DNA from 3 places in the Shewanella woodyi ATCC 51908 genome. Region 3 is predicted to be linked to each of the others. Evidence: predicted binding sites of a transcription regulator. Region 3 holds the regulator's gene; each other region holds the start of a gene.
What was found. The regulator LexA, encoded in region 3, represses DNA repair genes until DNA is damaged. The targets are predictions, from matches to a motif close to TACTGTATNNNNATACAGTA.
Positions count from the first base shown of each region.

Region 1 (8,458 bases), 2.4 Mb from region 3:
ACTACTTTATCACCGCGACCAGTACCGTTTACGGCACCATCTGCTTTATTGTATGTGTAAGTACCAGATGCATTACCATCCCATACAAAACCATAGTTGGTGTTATAAACCACGTCATACCATGCGCCCCACTGCTTACCAATGGTTAGCGTTCCGTATGTATCATGGCCAAGACCAACATAACCAAGACGGTTATTTAGGAAGTCACCACTTTTAGATTCAAAGTTACTCTCACTACTATAAACGATCTCACTATTACCGAATGGGTTAACGCCCCACTCAAGTTTAGTGAAGGCTTTCCAACCATCGCTCATTTCGCGAGTAAAACCGAAGTTGATGCGAGAAGCACCGTTAACCACTTCTGTTTCACCTTGAGTATTGATGATACGCGCATCGACATAACCACCGATCTCTACTGCGTTCTTGTCGTCTTTATAGATCTCGATAGCTGAAGCTGTCGGTACAAATATAACGGCTGCTAAAGCCGATGCTACTAACGTTTTTTTCATCTGTTATCTAACCTTAATGTTTCCAGTCTGCTTGGTTTTTGTTTTAACCATTCCGTTGTTTTATTTCTATCCTATTTCCTGCCGAGATTAGCAAAGGATCATGCCCCTCTCAAAGCAGAAAATGACAAAAACCCAGCCTTTTTCACGAGAAATATCCAAAAAAACTAACAAGCAGCAAGGATTTCACCAACTGATAACATTAAACACGCAAAACATTAAGAAGCACCCCACTATATTAACGTAAGCTGATTTGAGTTCATGCTAGAGAAACTTTCGCCCAAAATGGTAAGAATGGGATCAGCTATCGGCCCCAATTGCCGCTCGATATAGTATTGATAGTCGATATTGGATTTTCTGTATTCCACAGGTTCAGCGCCATTTACTGTCATTAAATAATCAATTTGCGCCCCTCTTTTAGAGAGGCTCGTATTACCAGATAACTCATATTGGATCTGCGCAGCTTTAACATGTGGTGAAGATTTGGCCTTGTAATCACTAATATCTCTGCGAAGCTTCTTAGAAAAAATAAGCTCTGAATCAAGCTTTCCTGACAATAACTCCTCTACGATACTCTGCAAAAACAACTTCACATCCTGTTTGGAGAAAAGACGATAATACAGTGACTCTTGAACTCGCCTTGCAATTGGACTCCAATCACTTCGCACTTGCTCCATCCCTTTAAATACTAATTTCAACTCGCCACTTTGCTGAGTATAAGCGCCAACATAACGCTTCTTAGACCCCTCAGTAGAACCTCTTAATGTGGGCATAAAAAACTGTTCATAATGGGACTCATATTCAAGCTCCAAGAAACACTCAATATTCATTGAGCTTAATAACCTTTCACGCCAGTGAGTGTTCACCATCTCCACTAAGCCTTTAGCGGCGGTATCAGCATCGACCTCAAGTGGGTCATTACCCAACCAAACAAAGGTAGAGTCAGTATCACCATAGATAACCTTATATCCGCACTCCTCAATCCAAACCTTAGTTTGCTTCATGATCTCATGGCCCCTTAATGTAATGGAGCTTGCTAACCTAGCATCATGAAATACACAACCTCTTGAACCTAATACCCCATAAAGCGAGTTCATGATGATCTTAATGGCCTGAGACAGCGGTGCATTACTCTCCTTTTTCGCCAACTCTCTGTGCTCAGATAAGGTTTTAATGAGTTGAGGAAGTATGGGGTTATCTCGACTAAACCTTCCACCACGAAAACCTGCAACGGTATCAGAGTCTGGCAGAGACAAGCCTTGCACTAACCCCTTAGGATCAATAAGAAAGGTACGAATAATTGAGGGATACAGACTTTTAAAATCCAACACAATAATATTTTGGTATAAGCCAGGAATAGAGTCCATCACATAACCACCTGGACTCTCTAACCCTTGGCTAGTCGCCATGGCTGGCGCTACAAAACCTGCACGATGCAGATGCGGTAGATACAAATTATTAAAAGCAGCGACCGAGGCCCCTACTCTCCCGAGCTCTAAACCTGTTAGCTTTGAGCGCTCAATAGCAAACTCAAACAACTCAGTATGATTAAAGATGTCCCACACGAGTCTGCTATCGGTCAAGTTATAGTGTGCAAGCGCTAACTTATCATGCGCAAATAACTGAGCTATCTCATCGACACGGTGCTCAACACTATGGATAGCCTTGCCCTCATCGAGCAAGGTACGAGATACAGATTCCAAGGAGAAACTATCAAAACGATAAAATGCAGCTTTAAGCCAATCGATACCATCTAATACGACTCGCCCAGGCAATGAAAGGGATTCAGGCCTGAATTTATCGGCAACTTTCCAGCTAAGCTGTTCCCCTCCTCGGCCAATGGGCAATTTTATCCCTAGCTTTTCAGCTCGGCGAAACAGCAGAGCAAGGTCAAAGGTAACCACGGCCCAACCGATAATAATGTCGGGATCATAATCATTAAACCACTCGACCAAGGCGAGAATGAGTGCTCGTTCATCTTGTACCCACTCGACATAAGCTGCCGCCTTACTTTTCTCATCTGTCTCAGGCGTTGCACTCTGTGTTATAGCGCTTGCATCCCCGACCATAATGACTTTCTCATAGGGCTGCTCGCCGCTCATCCCATATAAGCCCACTGAGTAAAGCTCTCCGTCGAAACTACACTCAAAATCCAATGAGATAGCATTAAGTGAGATATCCAGCTCAGCTTTACGAGCACGCTCAGCCATAAAAACAGGTAAAGCATCAGTTGACGGGGTTGATATAAACTCACCGGAGAACTCAACATCCAGCGCAATAAACCGTTCAATGAGGTATCGATGTTCAGGACGAACATCAGATTCATAAAGTGGGATCCCAAGATCAACACCAGCTCGGGTCAAATTCCGATAGTTTTGCCGTGATTGACAATAAAGTGCTGTCACACTCTGGGATTCAAAGTTCTGAAGAGTCAGCGCCTTGGTTCTCACATAACCTAAGCCTGGCGAAGAGAGCAACTTATCAACGCTAGAGGTTGCACAGAAACAGAGAAACTCAGCATTCGGCACCTTCACTAACACAGGCCCCTGTGCTGTTTTAATATAATAATGCAGACAAAGAGCGCCCGATTGTTGCACCAGATGCCGTGATAGCACTCTGCCTTTAACACTCGCTGGGAGGGACTCTTCTCTACTCATTACTTATACTCACTATGAAATTGATCTGTTTAGCTCAATTAATTGAAAATTGAGTAGGTAAGGCTAAGCAATCACTGTTATTATGTACAGCTCTATTTCTCTTCTATGTATGCGCATGCTAACTGCTGATGTAAAAACTCAAATTCGCACTATATATAAAGGTATCGCTGCGGCATTACCTAACTTTCGTTCCAGACGAGAGCAAAACTATATCGTCGCGGAGATCTCAAAAACACTGGCAGGCGAATACGATAAGCAGAGACGAATTATCGTGGTTGAAGCTGGTACCGGGATTGGTAAATCACTGGCCTACATATTAGGCTCTATTCCGCTGGCACTAGCCAGCAAAAAAAAGGTCTGTATCGCCACTGCCACCGTTGCACTGCAAGAGCAGTTGCTTCACAAAGATCTGCCCTTTTTTCTCGCGCAGTCTGAATTGGACTTTACCTTTGGCTTAGTCAAAGGTAGACAACGCTATGTCTGCCTCTCCAAATTACAGATGCTGATCGGCGCCGACGATGGCACTCAGATGGCCATGTGGCAAACTAAGCCCGACACTAGCCAAGTAGAACTACTGCAAACTCTGTTTAAACAATACCATGAAGGTAAATGGAATGGCGAACGCGATACCTTGCCAGAGCAGCTCCCCGATCACCTTTGGCAACAGATAGCTTGCGATAAACACAGCTGCCATAAACAGCTTGCCAGTCACCGGAACTGCCCTTTCCATAAGGCCCGTGAAGATATCGATACCTGGGATGTGCTCATCGCCAACCACAGCTTACTCTTTGCAGATCTTGAGCTTGGTGGTGGGGTTATCCTGCCAGATCCCGAAGAGCTCTACTATATTATCGACGAAGCCCATCACCTGCCAAAAGTTGCCAGAGACTTCTCCAGTGCCCAATCGACACTAAGAGGCGCTATTGACTGGTTAGAGAAGATAGATAAAACCAGCAGCAAACTGCAGACCCAGATAAAGAGTAACCATATCATCGCGCCAGTGCAGGCGATGCATGATCATATTACCGATCTCACAGGCATGCTCAATCAAATTGCCCACTACTGCGACACTCAAACCGCGCGATTTGATAACCCAGAAAATCGTTTTCGTTTCGAACATGGAAAACTGCCCGATGGCTTACTGAGCCAAGCTGAGAATATCGCCAGCACTTCATCCAAAGCACTCAAGCAGTTTAATAAGATGCAAAACTTGCTGGCAGAAGCGATAAAAGATGGTGAGATAGCCAAACATCAAGCGGAGCAACTCCTCTCTGAAACAGGCTTCATGCTACAAAGGCTAGAGAATCTGCAAAAACTCTGGAAGATGATGGCAAAAGTCGACAATGCCAAAGGCGCGCCGATGGCCCGCTGGATTGAACTTATCACAGGAAAACAGCTAGATTATCTATTTAATGCCTCTCCTATCGAAGTCGGCTTTATGCTAGAAAAGCTGCTATGGGATAAGGCTGCCGGCGTTGTTTTATGTAGTGCAACATTAAGAGCGCTAAACAACTTCGATCATTTTACCCGTCAAGTTGGATTATCCATCAATGATGGAAGCCGCTTTCTTGCATTAGACTCACCATTTGATTTCGAGCAAAATGCCACCCTGTATCTGCCCAAGATGGACACAGAGCCAACGGATGACAAATACACTGAAGAGCTCGCTAAGCAGATAATCACTCTCATCGATGGCGAGCAAGCAACCTTAGTCCTATTTGCCTCCTACTGGCAGATGGAAAAAGTCGCCGAACTGGTAGAGAGTAAAATTAAGACAGGCTTACAGATCCAAGGCACCGCCTCGAGACAAGAGATCTTAACCAAGCATAAGCAGCGATGTGACAACAACGAACCCAGCATCATTTTTGGCACAGGTAGCTTCTCTGAGGGATTAGATCTTCCAGGTGACTACCTGACCAACTTGATTATTACTAAGCTTCCCTTCGCTGTACCGACTTCGCCGGTTGAGCAAGCCCACGCTGAATACATCAAGATAAAAGGGGGAAATCCATTCCTTCAGTTAACTATTCCAGATGCATCACGCAAATTGATACAAAGCTGTGGTAGATTACTACGTAAAGAGCAAGATTATGGACGAATCACCATTTTAGATAGACGACTTGTAAGTAAACGATACGGAAAATCATTACTCGACGCTCTCCCTCCCTTTCGCCGTGAAATAGAGTAGGACAAACTTTGGAGCTACTCTTAGAGCCCAGCACATGGGCTATTCTTGCGGGTATTGGGTTAATAGCTGGGTTTATCGATGCCGTTGCCGGTGGTGGAGGCCTGCTCTCTATTCCAGCGCTACTGACCTTAGGGATCTCCCCCCATCTCGCATTAGGCACCAATAAGCTGGCAGCCTGCTTTGGCTCATCCATGGCAGCGTTTACCTACTATAGGCAAAACCTTTTTTCGCCTACACTTTGGTATCAAACGTTTATCGCCACTTTTCTTGGCGCTGTCAGTGGCACCTTTCTGGTTTATTACATAGATAAAGAGTGGCTTGAGAAGGGCTTACCTCTCATTATTATCGCCATCGCCATCTATACCTTGGTCAAACCCAATGCCATGGGATGTAAAGATTATGTCCCGCTTAAAAAGTCCGCTTCAGGCTTAAAGCAATGGCTACTGGCATTTCCTTTAGGCTTTTATGATGGTTTTGCAGGACCAGGGGCTGGCGCATTTTGGACAATCAGCAGCACCAACTATTATCGACAACCACTGCTTTATAGCTGTGGCCTTGCCAGAGCCATGACCTTTGTCAGTAACCTCACCTCATTAGCTATCTTTTTTATATTAGGGCAAGTTAACCTAATATTAGGCTTGTCTATGGGGATATGTATGATGCTAGGCTCATTCATTGGAGCCCGCTCAGCGATAAAATTTGGTGTTCAATTCATCCGGCCTGTGTTTATTATTATCGTTCTTATTATCGCAGTAAAATTAGCTTGGAGTGCATGGTGACAACAAGTGAACTACTCAAACGTCTAAGAGCTCAACATAAACAGTTGGAGCAAGAGGTGTTGCAGCACGACGCCAAGCTCCCCAAGGGGCAGAGACGATTACTGCAAGATACTGAACGCTTTAACGATAGCTTATTTATCCAGACCGGTGCCGAGCTTAAGCCCTGTATCGATCAGATCAGTAAAAGCATTGAGCAACTTGAGAAATTGATCAAAGGAAAAATATCCGCCAACACCATTCTGTTAAGTTGTGAACGTATTCAAGACCGATTTACCGCCGTTAAACGAGCCTTAGCCACCACCTCTTTGGATGTAAAATCTGCAGAGCATCAAAAACAGATGCGCATAGCAAAAGCTCAACAAAGGCGACGCAAGTCACACAGTAATAGCGGCTTCGACTGGATAGCAGCAGGCGTGATGCAAAACAGCCATCAACTCTATGAGGAGCTCAACAAGCATCTGAACTGGGTCAAGGCGTTTGAGCAAAAGATTCAAAATTTGCAATCAGAACTCGAATACTGTCATAGTGCTGACAAAATTAAGAAGCAGAATGAGATCCTTCTTGTCCATCGACGTTTAGGTAAATGTCGACAGGCTATTAGTTACATTGAAGAACGTATCCAGGCGTTTGAACGCCCACACACGCATACATATAGAAGTTTTAAACGTTAAGGAGCTACAATGAAATCTGTTATGCCAATCACCGCCATCATCGCTCTGCTTGGTTCCTCCTCGGCTCTGGCTGCTAATCTCAATATTCCCATGGCATTTGAATACCTTGCAGTCGATGGGCAAAAAATAGAGTCGAGCCTATTTAATCATAAGTCAGATATCGAGCTTAACAATGGCCCCCATAAAATTGCCATCCGTTACCATGACATGGTGCAAGATGATTTCAGTGACGGTGAAAGCTTTATTAAATCATCTCCCTTCATTGTCACATTAACCGTAGATGGCGATCACCAGTACAGCTTACAAGCCTCCGACGGTGAAGTGGTTAAAAATCCTCAAAAATTCGCTAAATCACCCAGTGTTGTGATCACCCGAGCCGATTCAGGTACCGTCGATTACCAAGTCAAGCAGACAAACTTCACCGAAGACTCATTTGTAAATAGCATCTTTGGTGGCGGTAACGGCCAAGATATCTCTAACGTTGCCAGTGCTGCAACAGGTGGTGTAGTGGCAACCTCTTCCACCATCACAGCCCCTGTGAGCAAGCCGGCTCCAATTGATGCCGTAACCGGCGAGAAGGTTAATGATGCTGAACATGCAGAGCAGATGCTGCAATATTGGTGGTTACATGCCGATCAAAAAACCAGAAAAGAGTTTATGAGCTGGGCCATTAAACAGCTGTAAGCCAAATGCAAAAGCATCACACCTCAAATGCCGGCAATTTAGCCGGCATTTTCCTTTGCTAAAACCCACATCAGAAGCTAAAACGCCTAACACAGCCACTATCTCATCTATAAGTAGATTGTTTATCCCTAAGTGAGGGGAAATAATGCCAATCAGGCACTAGAATTATGATTGAGGTATCGTGCATATTTCTTATTGCTGAAAAGTCATTTTGGTAGCACACTAAATTCTGACAAGGTGTCACCCCATCAGAAGCAGCAATGGATAACCAAAATCAGGGAGCATACTATGCAACTAGAGGTTCGAAACTATTACGAAGTGTTGTTAATGGAACTCTTATCGGATGAAGGATTGATCGATGAATTGCCTGAGGAATACTTAGCAGATCTCTGCTGTGTCACCCTCAATCAACTTCCTGTTAGATACATTCGCCACTTAGTTGATACCCACTTTTTTGAAGATTATGCCGAACTTGAGCAGATGAAATCAGAGATCCAAACAGCATTAGAGAAATCCCGCGCCTTTCTCAAATCTAAATTGAAGCAAGATGAGGATTAGTCCTCCCAACTATCCCATCAAGATGATTCAAAAAATCAGCCCAATGACTATCAGTAAAGTGATAACAGTGGGCTTTTTTTCGCTCATGATCTGAGTATGGCGAGCGACTCCGCTTTGTACATCAGCTTCTGTATACATCAAAGTTAGCTAGCCTTCAAATGAAGGCTGATTACATTTCTTGATTAATATTCAGTTGTTTTGTTATTTGGTCGTCTGTTTGAAGGTCGTACCTTTATTGTTATCTATCGCCTCCGGCTGGGAGTATGCAGATACTTCTGCGAGACGCTGTGCATATATCCATATACGCTCTACGACTTCATCCTTGAAGTCGAAGCTCGCAGCCGCATCTACACCTGTTTATTTGTCTCTTCGATTTAGCTGTATTAGGTAAGGCTTTGTAAATCATTTTTGTCCC
Region 1 is NC_010506.1:3,779,699-3,788,156, forward strand. Features, by position in the region: gene SWOO_RS15895 (porin) at 1-509, opposite strand, end outside; gene SWOO_RS15900 (DNA polymerase II) at 740-3,163, opposite strand; gene dinG (ATP-dependent DNA helicase DinG) at 3,279-5,351, shown strand; gene SWOO_RS15910 (sulfite exporter TauE/SafE family protein) at 5,360-6,130, shown strand; gene SWOO_RS15915 (primosomal replication protein) at 6,127-6,801, shown strand; gene SWOO_RS15920 (DUF2057 domain-containing protein) at 6,811-7,485, shown strand; gene SWOO_RS15925 (late competence development ComFB family protein) at 7,774-8,043, shown strand.
Region 1: dinG (ATP-dependent DNA helicase DinG) is a predicted target of LexA. The motif match lies at 3,236-3,255, and genes of this name have one in related genera.

Region 2 (8,458 bases), 2.0 Mb from region 3:
GAACAGGCTGTGATGATGGTTCCTGGTGGACAATCAGGCCACCCTTTATCTGATTATTATCGTAGTGGTTTTGATGATTATGCCAAGCAAAAGAGTACCGCTTTGTTGCCCAGTGAGATTTTGCATAAGATAACGATTAAAGCTGGTAATTGAAATCTATACAGTGATTAGAATGCCCAGGTTAATTTGGCGTAGTAGGTTCCTTCTGCTATATCGCCAAACAGCGCCTCTCCCGAGTTATCGGTGCCATTGTAGGCAATACATGCCATGACTGGTCCGATAGGAGCGCTTATACCGAGGTTATAATAGAGATAGGCTTCACCTAAGGCATCTTTTGTATTCCAATGACCAAGTTGAATGTCTAGCGACAGGCCTGTGTCCCATAAAGCAAGGGTTTTGTTATATTCAACTCGGTAAGCGCTGTCTTGGCTTAGGTCCCCTAATATATCGTTTAGAGTATGGCTAAAGGAGAATTGACCGTAGGGGCTGTATAGGTCAATCATGAGCTCGGTAAAGTCTAGATTTATCCCTCTGTCAGTGCCTTGAATAAGGTATTGATAGAGGGTGACGGACAAGACAAGCTCCTCGCTTAACCCAAAACGGTAACCAGCGTACAGATCCGTTTCAAGGTTCTCTCCCGCTTCATAGGGGCTAGCGTCATCGATAAAATTAAATGTCGAGATAAAGGTGCCCACATAGAAACCATTTTCCGTCGCTAATCCTGCATGTAACTGCATGGCGGGATCCTTCTGTGTCAGTGATACACCGTAGGCTCTATGATCTGTGGTCGCTGCGATATAGCCGAAATAGTTGACCTCTCCTTGGCCTTGGGTAGGAAATAGACCGAACAATAGAAACGCGAATAAGCTTTTCAGTAAATAATTCATATCCTTTGCCTTTTTACTGTTGTATTAGCATATGGTTAATACCAATCAGTATAAAATATAGAGCATAGATCTCTCTATTTCTAATATTTACTTGAGGCGATAGCACTTAAGGTAAAGGTGGTTTTGCTGAGGAAGAGTAAGCGGGCACCGGTGATGCCCGCTAAAGTGTGATTAATACCAATCGGTATAATGTTGGAGTTAGCCCTGAAGTAGCTCTTTGGCGTTGGCTAGTGTATTGCTGGTGATGACATCGCCGCCAAGTAATCTTGCTAACTCCTCAATACGTTGCAGCTTATCTAAAGAGACCATAGAGGTTTCCGTTTTACCTGCTTTACTGTGCTTGTTGACGAACATATGTTGGTGACCGTTACCCGCAACCTGAGGCAGGTGGGTCACACAAAATACTTGAGTCGAGTCTCCAAGAGAGCGAAGCATACGCCCTACAACTGCGGCAGTTGGACCCGAAATCCCCACATCCACTTCGTCAAAAATCAGTGTCGGTGTCGATACTTTTTTCGCGGTGATCACTTGAATGCCAAGTCCGATACGTGAGAGCTCACCACCTGATGCAACCTTAGAGATGGCTTGCATTGGTTGGCCAGGATTGGTCGAGACCTGAAACTCTATGCTGTCACAGCCGTTAGGTGAGATCTGCTCTTCATTGAAGGTGACTGAGATACAGAATTTGCCCTTTGGCATGCTGAGTTCATGTATCGATTGAGTGACCTTTTTATCTAACTCTTTGGCATATCGACTACGGCTTTGGCTTAGCTTTTTAGCGTGAGCAAGGTAGCTCTCTCTGCTGGCATTGACTTGCTCCTCCAGCTGAGTGAGTGCGTCTTCGTCTGAATCTAGTGAGCTAAGCTCAGTTAGTAGCTCCTGATGATGCTCATAGAGGGCGCAAGGAAGTACCTGATGTTTGCGTGAAAGCTGCATTAATTTAGATAGTCTCTGTTCAAGCTGCTCAAAATACTCAGGATCTAGCTCTAATTTATCTAAATAACGCTCTATTTCACTGCTGCTTTCCTGAATTTGGATAAGCGCATCATTAAGCATATTAACTATGCTTTTTAGAGCAGGATCGTAACTTTCGAGCTCTTGAGCTTGAGTGATACCAGCATTTATCTGTGATTCAACACTGCCCTGTTCATTCTCTTGTAGAATATAGAGTTCACTTTTGCAGGCCTGAATAAGGGCCGTACCATTGGCAAGTTTCTTGTGCTCAGCTTCAATCTCCTCAAACTCTCCCTCATTGAGGGCAAACTCATTGAGCTCTTCAACTTGATATTGGAGTAACTGCTTACGTGCGATACGTTCATGTTGAGTTTGCTGTAGTGCCTTAAGCTCTTTCTCTATTAATTTGCAACGCTGATAACCTGCAGAAACGGCTTCGAGTAGCAGTCTGTGGTTAGCATAACTGTCTAATAGAGTTAGCTGGTGCTCACTCTTCAACATAGCGTGATGAGCATGCTGACCATGGATGCCAATTAGTAGCTGTCCTAGGCTTTTAAGCTGAATGAGTGGGACTGGGTTGCCGTTTATGTAAGCTCTTGAGCGTCCATCACTGTTGATGGTTCGCCTTAAAATACACTCCTGATCTAGTTCAAGGTCATTATCTTCAAGCCAACGCTTTGCTAAGGGGACATCACCTAATGAAAATCTTGCACTGACTTCAGCTTTCGATGCTCCGGGGCGAACGGTACTGGCATCGGCACGATTGCCAAGACAGAGCCCCAAGGCGTCAATTGCAATAGATTTACCTGCACCTGTTTCACCTGTAATGCTGGTCATTCCAGGTTTAAAATCCAATTCGAGAAATCGAACAATGGCAAAATTATTAATGCTGAGTTGGCAAAGCATGATGAGACCCCTTCACTTTGGGTACTGTATTTATGAACAGTATATACTGTTCATAAATACAGTAAAGCCTTGTGTGAAAATTAACCTTTTACTAACGGAGCATACGCTTTAAACACTTTGGTTATCAAGTGATTATTCAGTTAGTTCTAATGCAAAAAACTTTGTATTAAGGGCAAGGTTACAATGCTTAACAGTGTCCCTAACATAATGGCTTGGGCACTCACCATTACCTTAACTTGATATCGTTCAGCAAGTAGATAGACGCTAGCTGCGGTCGGAAGGGCTGCTAACAGGACTCCCATAATGAAGTAGTCACCCTCAATTCCAAACGCTGATAATAAAATATAGGCCAGCGCAGGCTGAATGAACAATTTAGCTAGGTTTATCCAGCTCAACTCGGCAATTAAGTCGAGCCATTTTGGTTTCTGGTGGCTGATCTCGTGGTTGCCGCTCGCTTTTACAAGCACCATACCGATAGCAAAGAGTGCACAGGGACTGGATGTCATACCGATATCTCTCAGCATGATGGAGAGAGGCTCGAACAGTTTAAACTCAATGGCAGATAGGAATACACCAATAGCACTGCCAATGACTACTGGATTCTGTATTAAGGAGAGTGTGATAATCAGCAAGGGGGACTGTTTTCTCTCTCTCTTGTTGTCGCCTTTTTCCTGATAAAGTTCAATTGATACCAGCACTAAAGCAAAAACGATAACGGAGAGCAAGCTGGCAATGGCTGCTGCGGTAAGCGCGCTTTGCTGCTCAGGATAGAGCATAGATAGGAGAGGGATCCCGATAAAAGCGGTATTGCCGAATGTGGTATTTAATGCCCTAAGCGCCGCCAGATCGGCACGCCCCTTATTGGTGATGTGTGAAACCAAAACTACCAATAGGTAAGTCAGCAGCATCGCTAAGCTGTATCCAGCGATAAAACCCCACTGTAGTATCTCGTGGATTGGGGTCTCTGCCAGTGCGATTAACATGATGGCTGGAAATGCCACGTAATAGACGTACTGGTTTAGCACCAGATCCGTATCAATTGGCAAAATCTTGAGTTTCTGTACTAAGGAGCCTAATAACATCATGGCGAGTACAGCAAACAGCGGGGTTAAGATTGGTGACATTAAAGCAATTCCAGATTGGCGTGATACTCAGTTAAAATACCATACCTGAAGGAGCAGGAACTATGATCTATTTATTATTTATGATAAAAGAAAATTAGGCTGAGCAGGAGTTTGCTCAGCCTAAACTTATTTCGTTGTATTGCGACGAGATGAGGTGCGCTGCTTTAGCGGCGTAGCATTAACCTTAGTCTGAATCGTATTTCTGTTAGGTGGTAACACACCAAGTTCGCAATAGAAATTGATCTGCCTTCTTAGTTCAAACAGTGAACCTGTTCGAGTTTGTCCACCAATTGATAGTGACCAGCTATCAGTTAATCCTCGGTTGTTCGTTAAAATAAAACCTTGATAAATTAACTTACGCATAATTAAACAGAAAGGTTAGCCTTCCTGCATTCCTACACCTATGTTAGATACGCCTGCATCGACAATCTCTTTGCGCAGGGATTTTATAAACTCAGCATTGAGTTTAGGGTTGTCTTCAATAAGGGTCAGCAAGTTTTCCTGCAGTGCTTTCTCATCGAGCATTACTTCATGGTTGAAGATAAAATCGTCGAATGCTTCTTCATCAAGTTCAACATCTGAAATTGCTTCAATATAGTTCGCCACTGTACTCGATGACAATTTACTGATGTTGACAATATCTTCCTCAATTTTGCTTTGCAGTGCACTCAAAAGGGCAATTAATGCTGTGGTTGCATCCATCGCAGGGTAGACACCGTAGACATCAAAATTAGCCGGATCTGGGGTGTTTAGCTCCAACCTTTCTAAGTAGATATCGATATTGAGCTTTAATTTTGAATCATAACTGGATTGCCACAACAGATTTAGCACTGTGTCTAATACCTGAGGATCACCAAATTCACAGACCTCAGAGAAAAGTTGGTAGTTGGGCAACATGCGCTGACATAGGGCTATTGCAAATACTTTTTTCTGTTGGAAATCTAATGCTTTTACACGTTTAAAGAAGCCTAGTTTGGTTGTCATCTATTACATCCGTTGATAACTGTGATATCACTTGATTTGCGGCTGATTCTACCTTAGTTAGCTCGTCAAGTAACTCTAGTATTTCAGGTTCGACATCGGCAACGGCCGAGCCGCGTTTCAAACTTGATTCTATCTCCTGACAAAGCTTTTGTGTGGTAGGTACGCCACAATAACAGCATGCGCCATGGAGTTTATGCACTGAGGCGAGCATAGAGTCTTGATTAAACTCCTCTAATGCCTGTTTTATCTGAGCTGTGGTTTCAGGCAGTGATGCCACTAACATCTTGAGCATATCCAGTGCCAAATCTGGCTTCTGATTGGCTTGTGTGAGGCACAGCTCCCAGTTAAGGGTAAAGGGGTCGAAATGGGTAAACTTAGGGCGCGTTTTCCAGCGGTTGATCACGCTCTTTAACGCCGCTTCATCGATAGGTTTAGGCAGATAACCATCCATACCGCTTTGTTGGATCATCTCCCGCTCTTCAGCAATCGCATGGGCGGTCACCGCAATGATCGGTGTGTTACGGTTAAGCGAGTGTTGTCTAATCTGCTTAGTGGCACTAATCCCATCTGTACCTGGCATCTGAATATCCATGAAGATGAGATCGAAACTGCGCTCTTGGGCGATATTCACAGCCCCCTGACCATTGTCTACCACTGTGACTTGGCTCACTAACTCTTTTAGTAGGGTATCGATTAATTTGAGGTTTGCAGGGTTATCATCGACCGCTAATACGTTGAGGTTCTCTCTGGCTATAGGCTCAACTTGGGCGTGTTCCTCTAATTGGTGTGGACTGCTTGTATCGGATTTTGGATCGATAAGTATTTCAGCTAAAACCTTTTCATTGATTGGAGCCGGTAATATTTTATCTACGGTATCAAATATGGTGTGAGTGTCTTGCTCATTCGTACACACAAGGTAGAGGACAAATTGAGATAAGTCTTTAATGGATTTTAGCTGTTCAGTGGTGTCCTTATCGGGGTTGAGCGCTTTGCAGCTCACGACGGCATAGTCATATTTCTTGGAATCAGGTAGTGAGCACTCTGCAAGTTGGCTCGTTGAGCCAATATTGGTTGTTTTCATCCCCCAGTATTGAAACTGTTTGAGTAGTGTCTTGTTAGACAACTCTCTTGGCTCGATAAGTAACATCGACTTGTTGAGCAGTTTCTCTGTTGTGAGGAAGTGACCTACCGGGTATTGGCTGGTTTCTAATGGAAGGGTAAACCAGAACGTTGAGCCTTCGTTGGCTTTAGAGTTACACCCTATCTGGCCACCCATACGGTTAACCAGACGCTTAGTGATAATTAAACCCAGTCCAGTACCGCCAAAGCGACGTGAAATTGAGGAGTCTGCTTGGCCAAAGGCTTGAAAAAGAATCTCCTGCTGCTGAGGGTCTATACCAATCCCTGTATCTGTTATCTCGCACCTGATGTTTACTTTATCTTTGCTGCCATCAGTGAGCTTAAGACTTAAGTGAACACTACCGCTATCGGTGAACTTGATAGCATTGCCTATTAAGTTTGTTAGGATCTGACCAATTCGCATAGGATCGCCGCACAAGGCTTCGGGGACTGATTGATCTATGTCGATAACGAGCTCAATATCTTTCTCTCGGGCACTGTTTGATAGGATAGTTACTGTATCACCAACTAGTTCGCGTAGGGCGAAAGGTAGGCTCTCTAATACCAGCTTTCCTGCCTCCAATTTAGAGAAGTCTAAGATGTCGTTAATTATCTCAAGAAGGTTAGTTGCACTCTTCTCTATGGTGTTGATGTAGTCCTGTTGACTCGTATGCAGGGGCGTTTTCAGTAGCTGTTTGGCGAATCCGATGACACCATTAAGTGGGGTTCTAAGTTCGTGGGACATGTTGGCTAAAAACTCAGATTTTATCCGGCTGGCCTCAAGGGCTCTTTTCTTCGCTAAATCCAGCTCGACGTTTTGGATCTCAATCTGTTCCAGTGTTTCCCTCAGATCTGAGGTGGCCTGATCGATATTTTGTTGCATCTCGTCATGGTATTCAGAGAGCGAGCTTGCCATGGCATTAATACCGCGTTTAAGCAGATCCAGCTCACCAATAAGATTTCCATCGACCCGGGTGTCCAGTTTACCTTCACGAATTTTTGCCACGACCCTCACCATCTCCGTAATAGGTTGGGTCACATTTTTAACCAGACGGAAGGTAAAGAGTAAATTAAGTTGCACGCCGATCAGGACAATTATAAAGGCTGCAACGGCAGCTCTATGTTGCTCAAGAAGTGAATTTTCTTTATTCACCAGTATCGCAATATAACCCAGCTTAGCGGCTGATATTTGCTGGGAGTCTCTGTCACCGAAATTTGTCAGTTTAAGTTCATGATCTGATGAGAAGATAGGGCTACGCAGAATCAAGCTGTCACCTACCTGTTCAAGCTCTGTCCTCATCAGGCTGCTTAATGGTTGATCATAGCGCATAAGCTCATGATCTTTGTAGTGGTGAGAGGTGACAATAACGCGATTTTCAGTATCGAAAATGGCAATAAACTGAACTAGAGAGGATTTGTTGAGTTGGGCTGCTGTGATCAATTTTTTAGTGGTTTCAAAATCTTGCTTCTCGAGACCTATCTCGGCGGCAATAGCGAGTGGCTCAATGATATTTCCACCCTGCTCAATGAGTGTTTCTTCGAGTTCATAGAAACGATTTATGGTAAAATAGCTGCCTAATAAGATCCCAACGAGGATAGTTGGAGCTAACGCCAATACAAGCACCCATGATCTCAGGCTATATTTGGTCATGTTGTCGGCTTTATTCATTAGGTTCGCTGATCTACTCGGTTCTTGACACAGTTAACACTAGACTGCCAGAAGTCAGGCAGTCTTGGCCAGTATTATTATTGATTTAGAGGCCTAAATGGCACAGTTTTTTAAAGCAAAACCAAACAGTTCAAAGCAACTTTCGGCGAAAGTATCACTCCAGGTCACCCGATTGGATCATTTGGGGGCTGGCATTGCTCAACATAACGGCAAAGTTGTGTTTATTCCCGGTGTATTACCCGGGGAAAAAGCCATGGTTCAGCTCACTGAACAGAAAAAACGGTACTCAAGAGCGAAGTTATTGAATCTTGAGACTCACTCTATCGACCGTGTTGAGCCCAAATGTGCACATTATCATCAATGTGGTGGCTGCGATCTTCAGCACCTTAGCCTTGAGAAGCAACGACTTCATAAAGAGTCTGCATTAGTAAGTTTAATGGCGAAATTAAGCCACACTGAAGCAGAAGCCTTAGTTCCAGCTATTATAGGCGAACAATGGCATTATCGTCGCCGTGCTCGTTTAGCTACTTTTTATCATCAAGAAACAAAGAGAACCACATTAGGCTTTAGAGCTCAGTCGAGTAAAGAGGTGATTGATATCTCCTCTTGCCCTGTGTTAGCCAAATCTCTGTCTGAGTTAATCTCGCCTTTATCTAAGCTATTAAATCAACTGGCCAGTAGAAGAGCGCTGGGTCATGTAGAGCTTATTGATGTAGATAATGGTCAGTTTGTGGTGGTTAGAGCGACTAAGGAGCTCTCGGATAAGGACAAAGAGAAGCTGCTCTCTTTTGCACAGGAGCATAAAGTTAATCTGA
Region 2 is NC_010506.1:4,111,133-4,119,590, reverse strand. Features, by position in the region: gene SWOO_RS17345 (penicillin acylase family protein) at 1-153, shown strand, start outside; gene SWOO_RS17340 (TorF family putative porin) at 168-887, opposite strand; gene recN (DNA repair protein RecN) at 1,086-2,747, opposite strand; gene SWOO_RS17330 (AEC family transporter) at 2,894-3,871, opposite strand; gene SWOO_RS17325 (DUF3319 domain-containing protein) at 3,998-4,234, opposite strand; gene SWOO_RS17320 (YjaG family protein) at 4,250-4,855, opposite strand; gene barA (two-component sensor histidine kinase BarA) at 4,830-7,643, opposite strand; gene rlmD (23S rRNA (uracil(1939)-C(5))-methyltransferase RlmD) at 7,741-8,458, shown strand, end outside.
Region 2: recN (DNA repair protein RecN) is a predicted target of LexA. The motif match lies at 2,770-2,789, and genes of this name have one in related genera.

Region 3 (8,458 bases):
GAGGCCGATTTACGGCCCCATACTCACTGTTAATTATCAAGCAGAGCGCTCCGCTGCAACACTATCGACTATGGTCTGCCTAACAGAAGACCTCAATAAGCCATTGGCTGACGCACGAACTCTCTCAACATCGGCTTTATTACCGTTATCTTTGAGGTAACCTAGATCTTTAAGCTTCACACTCAAGGTTCTATAAAGATTCTTATCATAGAACTCAGGTGCGGTAATGCCATGAAGGGCACCTAAACGCTTCGCCAATTTATGACTTTCAGCCTCTAGATCTGAACGCTCCATCTCTGGGAAATCGGCTAACAGATTAAAGATGATGGCGTAACGCTGCAACGTCTCACTCACAGTGCCAGCAAGCAGCAATAACTGATTAATGCTGGTCTCAACCACACTGAAACCAGTATCTTCACGGATCAACTGCTGCTCAATAAACAGATCTAATATCTGCTCGACTAACTTATCGGTATCTTCAACACCCATAAACAGCTCAGCTTCAAGCAGAGGATAGAAGTCGGCAATAATCGCTTTGATCTCATCTCTGGTGATCCGCTCATGTTGAGTCAAACAGCTAGCAACCAGTGAAGGAATAATCATTAAGTGAATAATGTTATTACGGTAATAGGTCATCGCAATGGAGATACTCTCATCAATGGAGACGATATCACCCAGTGGGTCGCTATCTAACTGTAGTTTCTTCAGCTCTAAGCCTTGAGTGACTAGCTGCTTGCCATCACCTTCTACAACAGATGTGTATGAGGTATAAGGTAGATCTTTTAGCAACTTAAGATAGAGATCCAGCTGCTTCTCAAGCTGAGTTCTCTCGAGAGCATTTTGCTCTGACGCCAGCAGAACTAAGCTAGTCAAGGTGACTGAGCTCACCGCCGCAGCGTCATTGATATTGGTCATGACTTGATTCGCAAGAGTGTTAACCACAGGGGTCAACCATGTTGGCTTCTGCTCAGGGTCGCTCGCGATCTCCTCACGCCAATCAGGAACCTGCTCATTTAGAAAACTATGCAAGGTGATAGGCTTACCAAAGTTCACATAGCCTTGACCAAAGTTTCCTAGCTTACGCAAAGCACCAAAAACCTGCCAAACCGACTCTTTCTTTTTCTTCTTACCACTTAATTCTTTATGGTAAGTCGCCACTTCCATTACATGATCGTAACCAAGGTAGACAGGCACCAAAGTCACTGGGCGCTCCATTCCACGAAGTACACTGTTAAGCGTCATCGCGATCATACCGGTTTTAGGTGCCAATAGGCGTCCGGTTCTTGAACGTCCACCTTCGGTGAAGTACTCGACCGAGTAACCTTTAGTGAAAAGTTGATCCAGATATTCGCGAAACACAGCGGTATACAGTTTATTACCTCTGAAACTACGGCGAATAAAGAAGGCACCACCACGGCGGAACATAGGGCCTGCAGGCCAGAAATTCAGGTTGATCCCCGCTGCAATGTGAGGCGGAACCATACCTTGGTAATAGAGAATATAGGAGAGCAGCAGATAATCCATATGGCTTCTGTGACAAGGCACGTAGATGATCTCATGGCCATCATGGTGTAGCTGACGGATCTGTTCAGCTCCCTTAATATTGATACCTTTGTAAAGCTTATTCCACAACCAGGTCAGGAAGCGCTCAGCAATACGCACTAAGCTGTCTGAGTAATCCGCAGCAATCTCATCCAGATACTCCATCGCCTTCGCTCTGGCTTCAACCTCTGAAATCTTCTTGCTCGTCGCCTCCTCCTGAATCGCTCTCTTTAAACTTTCTGAGTTAATCAAGGCATGGAAAAGGGCCTGCCTCTTAGGTAAAACTGGGCCTGTCATCACCTTTCGCTGACGGCTAAAGTGCACTCGGGCTACGCGGGCAAGTTTATGTGCGATACGCTTATCAGTGCCATGCTCATCGGCCATATAACGTATCGAGACCGAATTGGAGAATTGAACAAAGTTATGTCGGCCTAAAAATAGGATCATCAAACATTTACGCAACCAAGTTGGATTCTCACGCTCAAGCACAGCGGCTTTCATCGTGTCATCCTCTTTACCTGGCGTTCTTCCCCAATAGAGACTCACAGGTACCAGTTGAATATCGAGATCTGGACTCTCTTTATGTGCCTTTAACAGATCCATAAAGCTACTTAGGAAGAACTCATTACTCTCCCTTTTCCCCATAAGAGGCTTAGCCCCCTCTAGGCATACCACTCTAGGCGTTGACCGCCCTTCAACCTCTAATGGCTCATAAGGGCTAGGTAAACCTAGCTCTCCCGTGATCTCACTGAGAGCTGCGATGTCACTGAGAGATTCAGTCTTCATCACATAAACGAGCGGTTTCTCAGGATCTAGATTTAGATCCTTAAACGGTTCTTGCGGCACAACAATAGTATGCACCAACTTTTTCTGAAGCCAGCGCAGTGATTTAAACCAAAGGGAGTCTTGTTTGGACATTATTCTTATGCAATGTGTTTAATTTAATAACTGCATAGAGTACCAGATTTTGAATAATTCCACCAAATTAGCTCAAGCCTTAGATAACCGCTGCTATCAGAGAGAAAAACAGAGCTTAAATAGTACAGATAAGAAAAACAGATAAAATTTGGTTAATACTTGCACTGATCAAAATACTGTATATACTGACAGTTACTGTATAGAAAGACAGGATTGATAATGAGACCTTTAACACCACGACAAGCTGAAATTCTTGAACTAATTAAATGCAATATTGCCGAAACAGGCATGCCTCCAACCCGTGCAGAAATTGCTAAACGTTTAGGTTTTAAAAGCGCCAACGCTGCTGAGGAACACCTAAAGGCTCTAGCTAAAAAGGGCTGTATTGAGATCATTCCTGGTACATCTCGTGGTATTAGGTTAGCTCAAACAGAGGAGCTTGAAGAGCAAGGCTTACCTTTGATAGGCCAAGTTGCAGCTGGGGAGCCTATCCTAGCTCAAGAGCATGTTGAACAGCATTATCAAGTTGATCCAAATATGTTCCATCCAAGTGCCGACTTTCTACTTAGGGTACGTGGCGACAGCATGAAAGATATCGGTATTCTCGAAGGAGATCTTCTGGCTGTCCATAAGGCTGAGCAAGCAAGAAACGGTCAGGTTGTCGTTGCCCGTGTTGAAGATGATGTAACAGTTAAACGCTTCGAGAAAAAAGGCAGTACTGTTTACCTTCATGCAGAAAATGAAGATTACAGTCCTATAGTCGTTGATCTAACTAACCAAAGCCTAAGTATTGAAGGATTGGCTGTCGGTGTTATTCGCAATGGAGATTGGCAATGAACACATTAATCGGCAATGGCCCAAGACATCCTGGACTTTGGATAGATCACCAGACTCATTACTCCAGCCAGCTACAAAGCAGTACTATCTCCTCTGTAGCCAGCTCTACACAAGGGCGTGAAGAGTTAAAACAGGTGAGCTCACAGCTTGCCACATTAAGCCAGCAGGGACAGTGGATAGTGTTAATCAGCCCACCGAATATAGGCTACAAGAAGCTGCTAGCAGAAGCCGGTGTTAGAATGAACCGCGTACTTTTGGTACATGCAAAAGATGAAGTGGAAACCCTCTGGGCAATGGAAAAAGCACTGACAAGTGGCACCTCTAGCGCAGTGCTCTGTTGGACTCAATCGTTAGATGCACGTGATAGCCGCCGTCTTCAAATTGTTGCTAAAAGTGCTAGAGCGTTGGGCGTTGTTATTGAGGATGCAAATTCAAGCTCTCAGGTAAATACCCATAACCCTATTATCGACTCAGCTTTGCAACCAAGTTTATTTTCATCCGTTCACTAATCTCTCCCCCTATCTTCTTAAGCCCCTTTTATGGGGCTTTTTTGCGAATAGCACTTTCAAAAAACATCTGAATATCCAGCATATCTAAAGAGTTTCAAGCTTATATAAAGGGCTTTGAAACCCATACACCATGAGGTTTTTAGTGACTAAAAAGAAAATGACTATCTCTTCATCAATACCTAGGATTGAAAAATTTAACAATATCGAAACCTGCTAAATACCTATATGAAATGGCATTATTAATTTAAAAATAAAGAAAAAGTGATCTTGATCAATATTTCAACACACAGTAAGTTAGAAACATAACAACGATAATTTGTTATATCCAAAGCGATTTAGTCGTCTGCAAAGTAAATCAATTCCCAGTGATATAACTGCATTGTTTACCTAGCGGAAATCGAAACAGATATATTCTGTAGTAGGTACAGATGTGGTTAACTTCAGCAGCAAAAAAGACTGCTACTTTCACAATAATAAGTAAAACCGCTAGCGTACTTTGATGTCATCGTTGCTTTTTTGGGAACTGAAGAGTTTGCATAGAGCAGAGACTTACTGTGTGACTCTTCTTTGTCTTATATTTTGGCAGAGGAGAAGTCTAGTGAAGAAAGCGCTGTATTGTTTTCTGGCGTTGCTGTTTACGCCACCCATGTTGGCATCAGAGATGCCCTTGAATATGACTCAAGGGGTTACGGAGATCAGTGGTCAGGTGTACAACCTGCACATGATCATCCTATATATCTGTTGTGCCATCGGAATCTTGGTCTTTGGTGTGATGATCTATTCCATGATCAATCACAGAAAATCCAAAGGTGCGATTGCGGCTAATTTTCACGAAAGTACAAAGGTTGAGATAGCTTGGACCGTTGTGCCTTTTATCATACTTATTTTAATGGCAATACCCGCCACTAAAACCCTGATCGCAATGGAAGATCCTTCCGATGCCGATATCACAATTAAAGTTACCGGCTCTCAATGGAAATGGCATTACAGCTATTTTGATGAAGATATCGAATTTTACAGCTTACTCTCCACTCCCAGAGAACAGATCGATGGCACAGAGGCAAAAGGAGAGAACTATCTCCTTGAGGTTGATAACCCCTTAGTTCTTCCAATCAACAAGAAAGTGCGTTTTCTTATGACTTCAGAAGATGTCATCCATTCGTGGTGGGTGCCCGCTTTCGCTGTTAAAAAAGATGCCAATCCAGGATTCATTAATGAAGCTTGGACACGTATAGACAAAACAGGAACTTACCGAGGCCAATGTGCTGAGTTATGTGGCAAAGACCATGGCTTTATGCCAATTGTGGTCGAAGCAGTTTCTGAAGCAGATTTCGATACTTGGTTAGTTGAGCAGAAGAGTAAAGCAAGCTCTGCTGCCGCAGAAGCCCAAGCAGCATTGAGTAAAACCTTGAGTATGGATGAACTAATGACTCAAGGAGAACAGGTATACATGGCAAACTGCGCTGCATGTCACCAACCGAACGGTGCGGGTCTTCCTGGGGTGTTTCCCTCTCTTATTGGCAGTCCTCTGATTAAAGGCGCTGTCGCAGGTCATGTTGATATTGTTTTAAATGGTAAGACTGGCACTGCAATGCAAGCCTTCGCTAAGCAGTTAACTGCAACAGAAATTGCGGCTGTGGTTACCTATGAGCGTAATGCTTGGGGCAATGACTCTGGTGATACTGTTCAAGCGGCAGATATCAGCTCCGCGAGCCCAGCTTCCGCAACACCGAGCGAGTCAGAAGCTGCAGTTCCAGTAACCTTACCTGAGATTGAGGAGGCCGCTGCAGAAGTGGTCGAAGAGGTTAAAGCCGTTGTATTAGATGACTTAACCATGGATGAACTCATGGCTATGGGCGAGAAGGTCTATATGACCAACTGCGTTGCTTGTCATCAGGCTGCAGGAACAGGCCTCCCTGGCGCCTTCCCTTCATTAGTAAACAGCCCAGTGATCACAGGCCCAGTAACGGGCCACCTTGATATGGTTATCAAGGGTAAACCCGGAACCGCTATGCAGGCTTTCGGGGCACAATTAACGCCGCAAGAGATTGCAGCCGTGATCACTTATGAACGAAACGCATGGGGTAACAACACAGGCGATATGGTTCAGGCTGCTGATGTTAATCAGCATGGTCAATAGGGGAACGCTATGACTAGTACAACACACGATGCACAAGACAATATAGAGCCAGAACATAATCAAGCAGATCACCATGACGACCATCATGAAGCGATGCCGACTGGGATTAAACGCTGGCTTTTCACTACAAACCACAAAGATATAGGCACGCTCTATCTCTGGTTCAGCTTCATCATGTTCCTCACTGGTGGCGCGATGGCCATGGTTATTCGAGCCGAACTTTTTCAGCCCGGACTCCAGCTTGTTGAGCCAAACTTTTTTAATCAGATGACCACAGTTCATGGTCTTATCATGGTATTCGGGGCCGTAATGCCAGCCTTCACAGGATTAGCTAACTGGCTAATTCCCATGATGATTGGCGCGCCGGATATGGCACTCCCAAGAATGAACAACTGGAGCTTCTGGATCTTACCTTTCGCTTTCGCCATCTTGCTGAGCTCTCTATTTATGGAAGGTGGTGGTCCCAACTTTGGTTGGACCTTCTACGCTCCCCTATCCACAACTTATAGCCCAGACAGCACTGCACTCTTCGTCTTTGCAGTGCATATTATGGGAATTAGCTCCATCATGGGTGCTATTAACGTTGTGGTGACAATCGTCAACATGCGTGCACCTGGTATGACGTGGATGAAGCTTCCTCTGTTTGTGTGGACTTGGCTTATCACAGCTTTCCTATTGATTGCGGTGATGCCAGTTCTTGCAGGTACTGTGACCATGGTATTGACCGATAAATACTTCGGCACTAGCTTCTTCGATGCAGCAGGTGGTGGAGATCCTGTGATGTTCCAGCATATCTTCTGGTTCTTTGGACATCCGGAAGTGTACATCATGATTTTACCCTCTTTCGGTATCATCTCAGCCATTGTGCCAGCCTTCAGTCGAAAACCTCTGTTTGGTTACTCCTCCATGGTTTACGCAACCGCCAGTATCGCAATACTTTCATTCCTAGTATGGGCACACCATATGTTCACAACGGGTATGCCTGTTTTTGCAGAGCTCTTCTTTATGTACTGTACTATGCTGATCGCGGTGCCTACAGGGGTGAAAGTGTTCAACTGGGTCGCAACCATGTGGCGGGGATCAATCTCCTTTGAAACCCCGATGTTGTTTGCTGTCGCCTTTATTATTCTCTTTACCATTGGAGGATTTTCTGGATTGATGTTGGCGATCACCCCTGTTGATTTCCAATACCACGATACCTATTTCGTGGTTGCCCATTTCCACTATGTGTTAGTCACAGGCGCTATATTCTCAATCATGGCAGCCGCCTATTACTGGCTACCTAAGTGGACAGGCAATATGTACGATGAAAAGTGGGGCAAGATCCATTTCTGGACCTCTGTCATCTCGGTCAATGTGCTGTTCTTCCCGATGCATTTCTTAGGCTTAGCAGGTATGCCAAGGCGGATCCCTGATTACGCGGTGCAGTTTGCTGATGTAAACCAGATAGTTTCAATTGGCGGTTTCGCCTTTGGTTTATCTCAACTAATCTTCCTGTATGTGGTCATCAAGTGCATACGCAGCGGTGAAAAAGCTGAGGCAAAACCATGGGATGGCGCCGAAGGTTTAGAGTGGACTCTACCAAGTCCTGCTCCATACCACTCCTTTAGTACGCCGCCGGAGATTAAATAATCATGGAGAAGGCAGAATCGAATAAAAAGCTGATCTCTATGTTGATAGCGGGTGCTATTGGCATGTTCGGCTTCGGTTTTGCCTTAGTTCCTCTCTATGATGTCCTGTGTGAGCAACTAGGAATAAATGGCAAAACCAGTAATACAGCAAGCAGCTATCAAGCTATGACCATAGATAAAAGCCGAACGGTTACCGTTGAATTTATGGCACAGATACAGAGTGATATGCCTTGGGAGTTTACACCTGAGATGAAACGAATGCAGGTTCATCCAGGTGAGTTAATAAGAACTAACTTTAAAGCGATAAACCTCTCAATGGAGGAGACGCTTGGACAGGCAATTCCATCTGTATCCCCAGGTCAAGGAGCGGCTTACTTTAATAAAACAGAGTGCTTTTGCTTTAATCAACAGAGATTAACGGCCAAAGCCAGCGCAGAGTTACCGCTGATATTTTTTGTGGATCCGGATTTACCAGAATCCATATCAACATTGACTCTCTCTTATACCCTCTACAACATCACAGATCGTGGATATGTTGATGCGATAGAGCAAGGAGCAGCAAGATGACAACTAAGCACGAACATTACTATGTCCCAGCCCAAAGCGCCTGGCCCATTATTGGCGCAATAGGCCTATTTCTTATCGCCTTCGGCGCGGGAAGCTATGTACAACAACTCAATACAGAGAGTAGTAGCGGCGGATATATACTACTCGCAGGAATCGCCGTCATCATCTATATGATTTTTGGCTGGTTCAGAACCGTTATCGCCGAGTCTATGAGTGGACTTTATTCCCAACAAATGGATCGTTCATTCAGACAGGGAATGAGCTGGTTTATCTTCTCTGAGGTTATGTTTTTTGCGGCATTTTTTGGCGCTCTG
Region 3 is NC_010506.1:212,516-220,973, reverse strand. Features, by position in the region: gene plsB (glycerol-3-phosphate 1-O-acyltransferase PlsB) at 37-2,460, opposite strand; gene lexA (transcriptional repressor LexA) at 2,680-3,297, shown strand; gene SWOO_RS00920 (cell division inhibitor SulA) at 3,294-3,806, shown strand; gene coxB (cytochrome c oxidase subunit II) at 4,405-5,946, shown strand; gene ctaD (cytochrome c oxidase subunit I) at 5,956-7,578, shown strand; gene SWOO_RS00905 (cytochrome c oxidase assembly protein) at 7,581-8,144, shown strand; gene SWOO_RS00900 (cytochrome c oxidase subunit 3) at 8,141-8,458, shown strand, end outside.